One region of the Agrobacterium sp. DKPNP3 genome, then DNA from elsewhere that is predicted to be linked to it. Evidence: riboswitches for the same ligand, from Rfam matches in the RefSeq annotation. Region 1 holds a riboswitch; each other region holds the start of a gene.

Evidence for each region. A riboswitch is a leader RNA that binds a small molecule or an ion and turns the genes downstream of it on or off. The one in region 1 is predicted to bind thiamine pyrophosphate.
Region 2: linked by a shared signal. The riboswitch ahead of ACUTJJ_RS12140 (ABC transporter permease) and the one ahead of thiM (hydroxyethylthiazole kinase) in region 1 are both predicted to bind thiamine pyrophosphate.
Region 3: linked by a shared signal. The riboswitch ahead of thiB (thiamine ABC transporter substrate binding subunit) and the one ahead of thiM (hydroxyethylthiazole kinase) in region 1 are both predicted to bind thiamine pyrophosphate.

The regions. Positions count from the first base shown of each region.
Region 1 covers NZ_JBQYSN010000013.1:32,003-35,592, reverse strand. The annotation lists gene ACUTJJ_RS06030 (CoA transferase) at 1-205, shown strand, start outside; gene ACUTJJ_RS06025 (SDR family NAD(P)-dependent oxidoreductase) at 202-972, shown strand; TPP riboswitch at 1,253-1,349, shown strand; gene thiM (hydroxyethylthiazole kinase) at 1,400-2,200, shown strand; gene thiE (thiamine phosphate synthase) at 2,197-2,832, shown strand; partial or broken gene ACUTJJ_RS06010 (bifunctional hydroxymethylpyrimidine kinase/phosphomethylpyrimidine kinase) at 2,880-3,078, shown strand; gene ACUTJJ_RS06005 (3-oxoacyl-ACP reductase) at 3,102-3,590, shown strand, end outside.
Region 2 covers NZ_JBQYSN010000036.1:22,429-26,018, reverse strand. The annotation lists gene ACUTJJ_RS12150 (hydroxyethylthiazole kinase) at 1-159, opposite strand, end outside; gene ACUTJJ_RS12145 (ABC transporter substrate-binding protein) at 156-1,106, opposite strand; gene ACUTJJ_RS12140 (ABC transporter permease) at 1,103-1,888, opposite strand; TPP riboswitch at 2,013-2,115, opposite strand; gene ACUTJJ_RS12135 (TadE/TadG family type IV pilus assembly protein) at 2,299-3,590, shown strand, end outside.
Region 3 covers NZ_JBQYSN010000023.1:3,147-6,736, reverse strand. The annotation lists gene ACUTJJ_RS09050 (ABC-F family ATP-binding cassette domain-containing protein) at 1-815, shown strand, start outside; gene ACUTJJ_RS09045 (VOC family protein) at 898-1,290, shown strand; TPP riboswitch at 1,336-1,446, shown strand; gene thiB (thiamine ABC transporter substrate binding subunit) at 1,483-2,496, shown strand; gene thiP (thiamine/thiamine pyrophosphate ABC transporter permease ThiP) at 2,516-3,590, shown strand, end outside.

The sequences.
Region 1 (3,590 bases):
TACGACGGCGTTCTTGCCAGAACAGCAGGAAGACTTGTCGGATGCAATCGAGCGCACCGGTTGGGGACCGGCGCGGCGTTTGCGACCGCCTGCTGCAATTGATGGCGTCACAATGGGCTGGGATCTTCCCGCCCCGAAACTGGGATCATCGCCGCCGGTCTGGCTGAACACCAAATCGACCTCATCCACGGAGCTTACATCATGACCAAAACAGTTGTTATCAGCGGCGGCGGCAGCGGTATCGGTTTGGCGACGGCGCGATATTTTGCGGAACGCGGTGCGCAAGTGGCCATCATTGGCCGAAGGAAGTCCGTTTTGGAGGATGCCGCAGCTGCAATTGCGCGCGAGTTTCCGCAGGCACCGAATGTCTTGGTGATTGCGGGTGATCTTGGAAACGCGCCGGAGGTTGAGGCCATTAAAGCTGATCTATCGGACCGGCTTACGACCCTTGACGTGCTGGTCAACGCTGCGGGCGGTCACGTGCTGCGTCAATTTCCGGCTGAAACCTATGCTGACGGATTGGCGGGTGTGGCCCGCCGCTGGAACGACAATTTCCGCAACAACACGCTTGCCGCTGTCCTTCTCACAGAAGCTCTTTTGCCACAATTGCGGTCTCCGGGAGGACGCATCATTCTCCTGAGCTCGATCGCGGCCTATCGCGGCTCAGGAAATGGCTGCTACGGTGGTGCCAAGGCAGCCCTGCATCCTTACTGTTTCGATCTTGCCAAGTCGCTGGGCGGCAAAGGCATCACGGTCAACGCAATTGCGCCCGGCTATGTGTCCGAGACGGGCTTCTTTGGTACAGCTCTGTCTGATGCGCTGCATCAGGCCAAGATTGCCGAAACGATGAACGGCCGGGCCGGCATCCCCGCAGATATCGCTCATACGATTGGGTGGCTTGCCTCTGCTGAGGCTGCACATATCACTGGGCAGATCATTCAGGTCAACGGGGGCGCAGAGCGTGGACGCTAGCCTCGGTTTTCCACGACACATGAAGTCAACGCACTTAAATGCACAGCCTTGCACACAAGGATATGCTCGCTAACCTTGCAAAGAAATAGCGCAGGATTTTTCCTGAGGAGATCTAACCCGATCCTATTTATAGCTTCCTCGCTGGGAAATCCGAGTCGTCGGAATCATACTTCAATCATGAAGAAGCAACATAAACCAGCTTGCAATAACTCGCTGAGTCCCAGCCGGGCTGGCTGCTTTTTAAAGTGACAATCGTTCGGTTCTCTGCAACAACGAACACATTGAGAGACAGGGGCGTTCGTCGAAAGGCGGGCTGAGAAGTACCCTTGGAACCTGAACCAGATAATGCTGGCGGAGGGAGTCGCTCGGGATCTTCGCAGGCTTTTGCGTTCCGCTCCCGCGTCTTGCTCCGTTCGAAAGGAGCAACATGCAGCAGACCTCGCCCGGAAGCCTACTGACGGCGCTACGCGCCGATCCGCCGCTCGTCCAGAACATCACCAATTTCGTGGCAATGAACATCGCCGCCAATGTGCTGCTCGCCGCCGGGGCTTCTCCCGCCATGGTCCATGCCGAGGAAGAAGCGAGCGAGTTCGCAGGCATCGCCCGCGCATTGACTATCAACATCGGCACGCTGTCAGCAGGCTGGATGAAAGGCATGCGCAGCGCCGCAGATGCCGCCAACCGTGCTGGAAAGCCCTGGGTGCTCGATCCTGTGGCGCACTATGCGACGAGTTTCCGACGCCAGGCGGTCGATGCGCTACTGGCCCATCGCCCGACTATCATTCGCGGCAACGCTTCCGAGATCATTGCCTTGGCCGGTGGCACCAGTCGCGGGCAAGGCGTCGATAGCCGCGATCCGGTAGAGCAAGCGCAGTCCTCTGCCCGCATCCTCGCGAAAGCACACGGGGCGGTCGTCGCTGCCACTGGCGAGATCGATTTCGTTACCGATGGCGAGCGGGCCTTCGTTGTCGAAGGTGGGTCGCGTTTCATGCCTGCAGTCACGGCGCTGGGATGCTCACTCACCTGCCTCGTTGGTGCTTTAGCGGCGGTTTTCCCGACCGATCCGCTTGTGTCCTCTGTCGCGGCGCTCACCATCTTCGCAGTGGCAGGCGAAAACGCGGCGCGCCAAGCGGATGGCCCGGGCTCCTTTGCGTGGCGTTTCCTTGACGCGCTTTCCGCCCTTGATGGCCCGACGCTCGACAGACAGGCAAGGATTCGTGCGGCATGAAAAGCTTCGACCTCTCGCTCTATCTCGTTCTCGATCCTGATCTCTGCGCCGAAGTCGGCATGGTAGAGACGGCCCGCGCCGCGGTAGCCGGTGGCGCAACGATCGTGCAATTGCGCGACAAGCACGCCGACACGGCGGCGATAATCGAAACCGGCCACGCGCTGAAGGCAGCGCTGGCGGGCACCGGCGCATTACTCATAGTTAACGATGACGTCGAGGCGGCGATCACTATCCGCGCCGACGGTCTGCACATCGGTCAGGAGGACATGGATGCGCGCAGAGCCCGCAGACTGATCGGCCCTTCCATGATCCTTGGCCTCTCCGTCGAGACGGAAACGCTGTCTGCCGCAGTGGACGTCGATCTCGTCGACTACGCCGGCATCGGTCCTGTCTTCGGAACGCCGACCAAGCCTGATCACAAGCAGCCAATCGGCTTAGACGGATTGGCCAGGTTAATTTCAATATGCCCGGTCCCGTCGGTGGCGATCGGAGGCCTGAAAGCCGGGCATGTTGATGAGGTGTTTAGAGCGGGCGCCCAAGGGCTTGCAGTCGTTTCGGCCATATGTGGCAGGCCGGATCCACGCGCAGAGGCTGCGCTTATCGCGGAACGAATCAGAAAGGTCAAAGGGTGATATGCGACATTCTTTCGATCGCCGGCTCTGACCCATCCAGCACGGTCTGGTTCGAGGCAGCGAGAGTTCAGGCAGTTAATACGCGCGTCACTGGCTGCACCCTCTCCAGCGCGCTCGCCGTCGAACTCGCCAACGGGGGGGCAACTCAGCCAAGCGATGGCGGCTGCCAAAGCCTATGTCGCCAAGGTGGGTACGCTCCACATCGGTTCCGGCCATAGGCCGAGGCAACATTTTCATGCGCTATAGCGCAATCAGGAAGGATGAAAGGCATGACACTTGATATCAGTAAGCAGACGGTCATCGTAACCGGCGCCGGACGTGGCCTTGGCGCGGCGATTGCCGAAGCTCTCGCACGTGAAGGCGCAAAAGTGGCTATCAATTATCGCACCAGCCGAATGGAAGCCGAAGCGCTGGCGGACCGTCTCGGCGATCGAACACGCGCCTTCCAGGCCGATATTCGGGATACAGACGCCGTCAACCGATTGGTTGCCGAGGTGACTGATGGGTTCGGTGCACCAACAACGGTCGTGCACAATGCACTGACCGATTTCAGCTTCAATGGAGATGCGCGGCCTAAGCTCAGCGATCTCTTATGGCAGGACATGGCGGGGCAACTCGATACCGCCCTAAAGGGCGCGCTTAACCTGATACAGGCGGTGCGAGCCGGCATGGCAGCATCTGGCTTTGGTCGAATCGTGACGATTGGCACGAACTTATTCCAGAATCCTGTTGTCCCCTACCACGATTACACCGCCGCT
Region 2 (3,590 bases), on a different contig from region 1:
TGAGGTCGTCATGGAGGGAATGCCGCCGACGACGGTGATGCCGTCGGCGGTGAATTTTTGCACCACGGTATTCATCAGGCAATGGACGCGTGGGCGCGTTTGCCGCACGCGGTCCAGAATTTCGGCGGCCTTTGCCGCTGTCGGGAAATCGCCGCTCATGGCTGTTGCAACTCCACGGCAATATCCTCCGCTGCGGGGGCCTGCTTGATCAGCTGCATCTGCTGCATGAAGGCGCCGAAACGGGTGTATCGGGTGCGGTCGAGTGCTGCCGGGCGCTTCGCAAAACGCGGCAGCGTGTCGAAAAAGGCCTGCTTGTTCAGCGCGTCATCAAGGTTCGGATAGGCCTTGATGAAGAGTTGCCAGGCCTCCTGCGGATGGTTGGTAATGTAGATCGCGGCCTGTTCGACAGCAGAAAGAAAACGCGGCAGGCGGCTGTCTTTGGTGAGGTCGCGATGAGTGACGAAGATCAGCTCGTCATAGGCAGGCACCCCGTTTTCTTCGGGAAAGAAAGATCGTCCTTCATGGCCCTCTAGCTTCATCTGAGTCAGTTCGAAATTGCGGAAACCGCCAAGCGTGGCGTCCACCTTGCCGGCGATCAGCGATGGCGAGAGTGAGAAATTGACATTGACGAGTTCGACATCGTCCTTCGTCAGCCCGTCTTTCTCCAGCATGCGCTTCAGCATCGCATCCTCGAACCCGGAAACGGAAAAACCGACCTTTTTGCCTTTCAGGTCCTTCAGGCTCTTGATCGGCCCATCGGCGAGAACCGTAACGGTGTTGAGCGGTGTTTCCACCAGCGTGCCGAAACGGACGAGCGGCAGGCCGGCTTCGTGGTCGAGATAAAGGTTCGGCTGGTAATGTACGCCGATATCGGCCTGTTTCGCCGAGACGAGGCGCGGCACTGCGGAGGGATCGGCTGGCGGCACCAGTTCCACTTCCAGCCCGGCCTCGGTGAACAGGCCGCGCTCCCTGGCTATCACCATCGGGGCATGATCAGGGTTAACGAACCATTCAAGCAACACAGTCAGCTTCTCGGCGGCCTCAGATTGCATGGGCGCAAGCACGCTTGCCGCGGCGATGGCGATGGAAAGAAGCGTTCGTTTCATGGTGCCGACAGTCTCCGGAAATATCTGAATGGAATGGTGTGTTCTGTTTCCTTGGCCCAGGGGGCCAGATTGGCTGTCGCCCGGTCGACGATCAGCCTGAGCAGCACGGCCATGACGGCCAGAATGAGCATGGCGGCGAACATGGTATCTGTCTGCATACGGGCATTGGACTGGATCATGACGAAACCAAGTCCCGCCGATGCGCCCACCCATTCGCCGATGACGGCGCCGAGCGGGGCGAGTGGTGCGGCGACCCTCAAGCCCGAAATCAGCGAGGGCACTGCCAGTGGCACGCGCAGCCGTGTGAGGATCTGCCAATGGCTCGCCTGTGTCAGCGAGGCGGCGTCGAGGATGGCGCGGTCCGTGCGGTTGAGGCCATCGGTGAAAGCCGAAGCGACGGGGAAGAAGATGATAACCGCGGTCATCACGACTTTCGAGGCCATGCCGAAGCCGAACCAAAGGACAAGGATGGGAGCGAGCACGAAGACCGGAAAGGCCTGTAAGACCAGAACCATGGGCCAGACAAGCCGCCCAAAGCGCGGGGTGGCCGCAATCGTGAAGGCAACGAGAATACCAGCGGCAACGCCTGCCGCGAGACCGAGCGCCATTTCGCCTGATGTCACCATGGCCTGGCCGAACAGGAAACCGGGCTGTCGCCAAAAGGCGGCGGCGACATCGGCGGGCGGTGGCAGAATATAACGCGGCGGCGCAAGCAGCCATGTTCCCGCCTGCCAGAGAAGCAGCAGAAGACCGACACCATTCAGCGCATGGGTGGCACGCATGAGCCGGTCCTCAGACGCAAACGCACCACGTGCGAAGGGAGGAAGTGTTCAGCGTCATCGTCGTCTCCAGATGTGACGATCACATAGATCAAGCATAGCGGAGAAGAGAATGGGCAGCCCCTTGAAGGCGCGACAGTTCCGTTCCTACGCCGGCATGACCCGGATCAGGTTCAAGGGTCCGGCTCGTCGCCATCTCAGCACCGTCAGGTGCTCCCCTCGGAAGAGCTTGTTTTGTAAGACATGATCTAAAAATGTCAACGGCTCCGCCGACAGATCATGGGTCTTCTATATATTACTTAAATATAGTTATTAGTAATATCGGATTTATTGGTAATTAGTTATATAGATAAACTATATCGCAACGACACTGAAATAAACCTCATCCGAATTCTGATAATTCGGAGCTGATCTTGAAAAACATCTGGCGGGACAAGTCTGGAAACTTTGCGATTCTGAGTGCTCTGCTGATCATACCGATCATCGGATCCGCCGGCGTTGCGCTGGATGTCGTTCGAGCCATGAGCGTGAAATCCGATCTTCAGATGGCAGCGGATTCTGCGGCTCTGGCCGTGGTTGCGGAAAGTTCAGCCAGTGCCGAGGCTGCACGGCGAATGGCCAGCAACGGCGTCGTTTCGGTTGGAAAGGAAGAGGCTGAAGCTTTTTTTCACAGCAATCAGCGGGGGAACCCGGAATATCGCCTATTGGAGCTCGATATACAGGTGAAGAAGAATAACACCGTGATCGAATCGTCATTGAGTTTTAAGGCTTCGCTTAATACAACGCTCTCCAGAGTCCTGGGAAAGGATTTCCTGACTGTCTCCGGCAACGCAACTGCCAAATATGAGACGGAAACCTATACCGACTTCTATCTGCTGCTCGACAACTCGCCTTCCATGGGCGTCGGCGCAACGCCCGCCGATGTGGCAACGATGAAAGCCGCCCTCGGTTGTCAGTTCGCCTGCCATGTCACGTTGGCGGACGGATCTTCCGATCCCAACAGCAGCTATTTCCGGCTCAAAAACAAGGATCCGCAGGCGAAGGGATACATCAACGCGACGACGCGCATCGACGTGGTTGCAAAGGCGACTGCGAGTTTGATGGACACAGCTCAGGACACGCGCAAAAAACCTGATCAGTATCGCATTGCTGTCTACACTTTCGGAAAGACAGCAGAGGATGCCTTTTTTAACAAGGACCTTCCGGAGATTGTCTCGCGTACCTCGGATTTGCAGGCGGCCAAAAAAAAGATCAGAGGAATTGAGTTGATGTCAGTTCCAGGCCACAATTATAAAAGCGACCAGCATACGAATTTCGACCGTGCACTGACGAGGATAATACCGAAGATGGGAACGTCGGGAAATGGCGCGAGTTCCGCTACACCTGAAAAAATCCTTTTCTTCGTGTCGGATGGCGTGGCCGATGCTGCAAAAGCCGCATGTACCAAGAAAAAGATTTGGAATGGACGCTGCCAGGAACCCATAGACACCAAGCTGTGCGACAACCTCAAAAAACAAGGCTTCCGTATTGCCGTGCTTTACACAACGTATCTGCCGCTTCCTGGTAATCAGCACTACGATAATTGGATCGCACCATTCGAAACGGAGATCGGCCCACGCATGCAAGCCTGCGCCTCCCCTGGCCTGTTTTTCGAAGTCAGCCCCTCGCAGGGTATCAGCGAGGCCATGTCGGCGCTTTTTAAGAA
Region 3 (3,590 bases), on a different contig from region 1:
CGGTGAAGCTCGGCACCAATCTGGAGATCGCGACGCTCGACCAGAAGCGCGAGGATCTCAACCCGAACGATACGCTCGCGCATTATCTGACCGATGGCCGCGGGGAAAACCTGCTCGTTAACGGCGAGTTGAAGCATGTGACGGGGTACATGAAAGATTTCCTGTTCCAGCCGGAACAGGCCCGCACGCCCATTCGCAACCTGTCCGGTGGCGAACGCGCGCGCCTCATTCTCGCGCGTATTCTGGCGCGGCCGACCAACCTTCTGATCCTCGACGAGCCCACCAACGATCTCGATATCGAAACGCTCGACCTCCTGCAGGAAATCGTTGCCGGCTTCTCCGGCACGGTCATCCTCGTCAGCCACGACCGCGATTTTCTCGACCGCACCGTGACCTCCACGATCGCGCCTGTTAATCCCGACCAGCCTGACGGGCGCTGGATCGAATATGCCGGCGGCTATTCTGACATGATGGCGCAGCGCAAGGGTGCTGCGGACGAAAAGCGCAAGGCGGAGAAGCAGGAAAAGGCGAAAGCGTCATCTTCCGCCTCGGCATCGCAGGAGCCTGCAAAGACGAAGGGTAAACTCTCCTTCAAGCAGAAATTCGCGCTCGAAAATCTGCCGAAGGAGATTGAGAAGACCCAGGAAGAGATCGCAAAACGGGAACAGCGTATGGCTGACCCGGAACTCTTTGCCAAGGACCAGACGACCTTCAACAAACTGGCGCAGGAAATGGAAAAGCTGCGTGACAAGCTGGAGGCCATGGAAGAGGAATGGCTGGAGCTTGAGATGCTGCGCGAGGAGCTGGAGGGCTGATGCAGCGTAACTGGTCCATCCGCGCTTTGACACACAGGCGGAATTGACGTTCTATGCCCGCTCTTCATGGAGGAGGTCTGAAATGCGCATGATTTTCGTCAACCTGCCGGTCAAGAGCATCGAAGTATCGAGAAACTTCTTCACGGCACTCGGTTTCAGCTTCAATCCGGAATATTCCGACGACCGCACGCTCTGCATGATCGTAGAAGAGAACATCTTCGTGATGCTTCTTCAGGAAGAGCGTTTTCGCGATTTCATCAACGGTGAGATTGCCGACGCCAAAAGCAGCACCGAGGTGTTAACCTGTCTTTCCGCCGGCAGCCGCGAGGAAATCGACCGGATGATCGCAACGGCCCTCGCGTCTGGTGGCAACGGCTGGAAGCCGGTTCAGGACCACGGCTTCATGTATGCCGGCAGCTTCCAGGATCCCGACGGGCATGTCTGGGAACTCGTGCATATGACGCAGCAGGGCTGAGACGAGCCATCTTGCCAAGATAAGGCGAGGGGACTACACCATCATCTTGATCTAACGGGGTGTCTTGTGCGCTTTTGTGCAGAAGGCTGAGAGGCTTGCCAACCCGAAGAACCTGATCCGGTTCATACCGGCGGAGGGATTAGACGGCTTTTGGACAGGCGGCTATTTCCCTTTTTGTTTGAGGAGATGCCCGTGCGCCGTCGTTTTTTTCCGAATTCTGTCATCGTCGCTTTGCTGCTTCTGCTCGGTTTTGCTGAGGCGCAGGACAAACAAGAGCTCACTGTTTATACCTATGAAAGCTTTGTTTCGGAGTGGGGTCCAGGCCCTAAAGTGAAGGAAGCTTTTGAGACGGTCTGCAACTGCACGGTCAATTTCGTCGGTGTGGCGGATGGTGTCGCGCTGCTCAACCGGTTAAAGCTCGAAGGCACTGGGTCCAAAGCCGATGTCGTGGTTGGTCTCGACACAAATCTCATCGCGGAAGCCAAACAGACCGGGCTTTTTGATGTCAGCGGAATTGACGCCTCGGCTGCCAAGGTGCCGGGCGGTTACAAGGACGATGTCTTTGTGCCTTATGACTATGGTCACTTCGCCGTCATCTACGACACGCAGACCGTCAAGATACCGCCGGCAAGCCTGAAAGAGCTGGTGGAAGGGGATCCTTCGCAAAAAATCGTCATTCAGGACCCCCGCACCTCCACGCCGGGGCTTGGGCTGCTGCTGTGGGTAAAGTCCGTCTATGGCGACAAGGCCCCTGAAGCCTGGGCGAAGCTTAAAAAGCGCATTTTGACCGTCACGCCGGGCTGGTCAGAATCCTATGGCCTATTCACCAAGGGTGAGGTGCCGATGGTGCTGTCCTACACGACCTCTCCTGCCTATCACATGGTTGCTGAAAAAACTGATCGGTACCAAGCCGCGCCGTTCTCTGAAGGTCACTACATCCAGATAGAGGTTTCCGGCCTTCTCAAAAATGCGCCGCACAAGGAGCTGGCAAAGCAGTTCCTTGCGTTCACGCTCACGCCGGGCTTTCAGGATGCCATTCCCGAAAACAACTGGATGATGCCGGCCGCGGCCACCTCCAAGCCGCTGCCGGAGGCGTTTTCAAAGCTTGTGGTGCCGCAGAAGACATTTCTGATGGATCCGGAAGAGGTGGCGAAGAACCGCAAAGTGTGGATCGACGAATGGCTTGCCGCCATGAGCATGAACTGAGCAAGAGGCACGCTTCCGCATGATGTTGCGTCGGGATTATCGACGGTCGATCATCCTCGGAACGGCGGCTTTTGCCGCCGTTTTCCTGTTCATGGCGCTCGCTGTCGCAGCCCTTTTTACCTTCGATGCGGGAGGATCGGCCGCCGGGGTGATGGATCCCTATACGCTGCGTATCCTGCGTTTCACACTATATCAGGCAACGCTCTCTACGGTTTTTTCCATTGTCTTGGGGCTGCCGGTAGCGCTGGCGCTTGGCCGACGCCGGGCCTTTCCCGGGCGGATCTGGGTGATCAGGCTGATGGCGGTGCCGATGGGGCTGCCTGTCATCGTCGGCGCCTTCGGCATTATCACCATCTGGGGCAGGCAGGGGTTGTTGAACACCGTCCTGACGTCCGCCGGCCTTGACGAGCCGTTCAGCATTTACGGTCTTTCCGGCATCCTCATCGCCCATGTGTTCTTTAATCTTCCGCTTTCGATCCGGCTGATGCTGGCGACGCTGGAGCGGATTCCGGGCGAATATTGGCGCATGGCGGCAAGTCTCGGCATGGGGCCGGTTTCGACTTTCCGTTTTATCGAATGGCCAGCGGTCGCTCGGGTCATGCCCGGCATCGCCGGCCTCGTTTTCATGTTGTGCGCGACCAGCTTCACGCTCGTGCTGCTGCTGGGCGGCGGACCGGCCGCCACCACACTTGAGGTGGCGATCTATCAGGCCCTGCGGTTCGATTTCGATCCGCAGCGGGCGATCGCGCTGTCTGTCTTGCAAATTGCGCTCACCGCCATTCTCCTTGGCCTTCTTGCGCTCCTTCCTTCCGCTGAGGCCGAGATTCCGTCGCTTGGCCGGCCCCTTCGCCGGTTCGACGGCCGGGGCATTGGTGTCCATCTATGGGATGGTGGGGCTATCACTCTTGCCGTTCTCTTCATTAGCCTGCCGCTTATCGCCATCGCCGTCTCGGGACTGAGTTCCGACCTGCCGCGCCTTCTGTCCGCGCCAATTTTCCGGCGGGCGGCGATGACCAGCCTTGCAATCGCCATGCTTTCGGCGACGTTCGTCATCGTCTGCTGCGTGGCGATCATCGGCGCGCGTCAGGCGATAG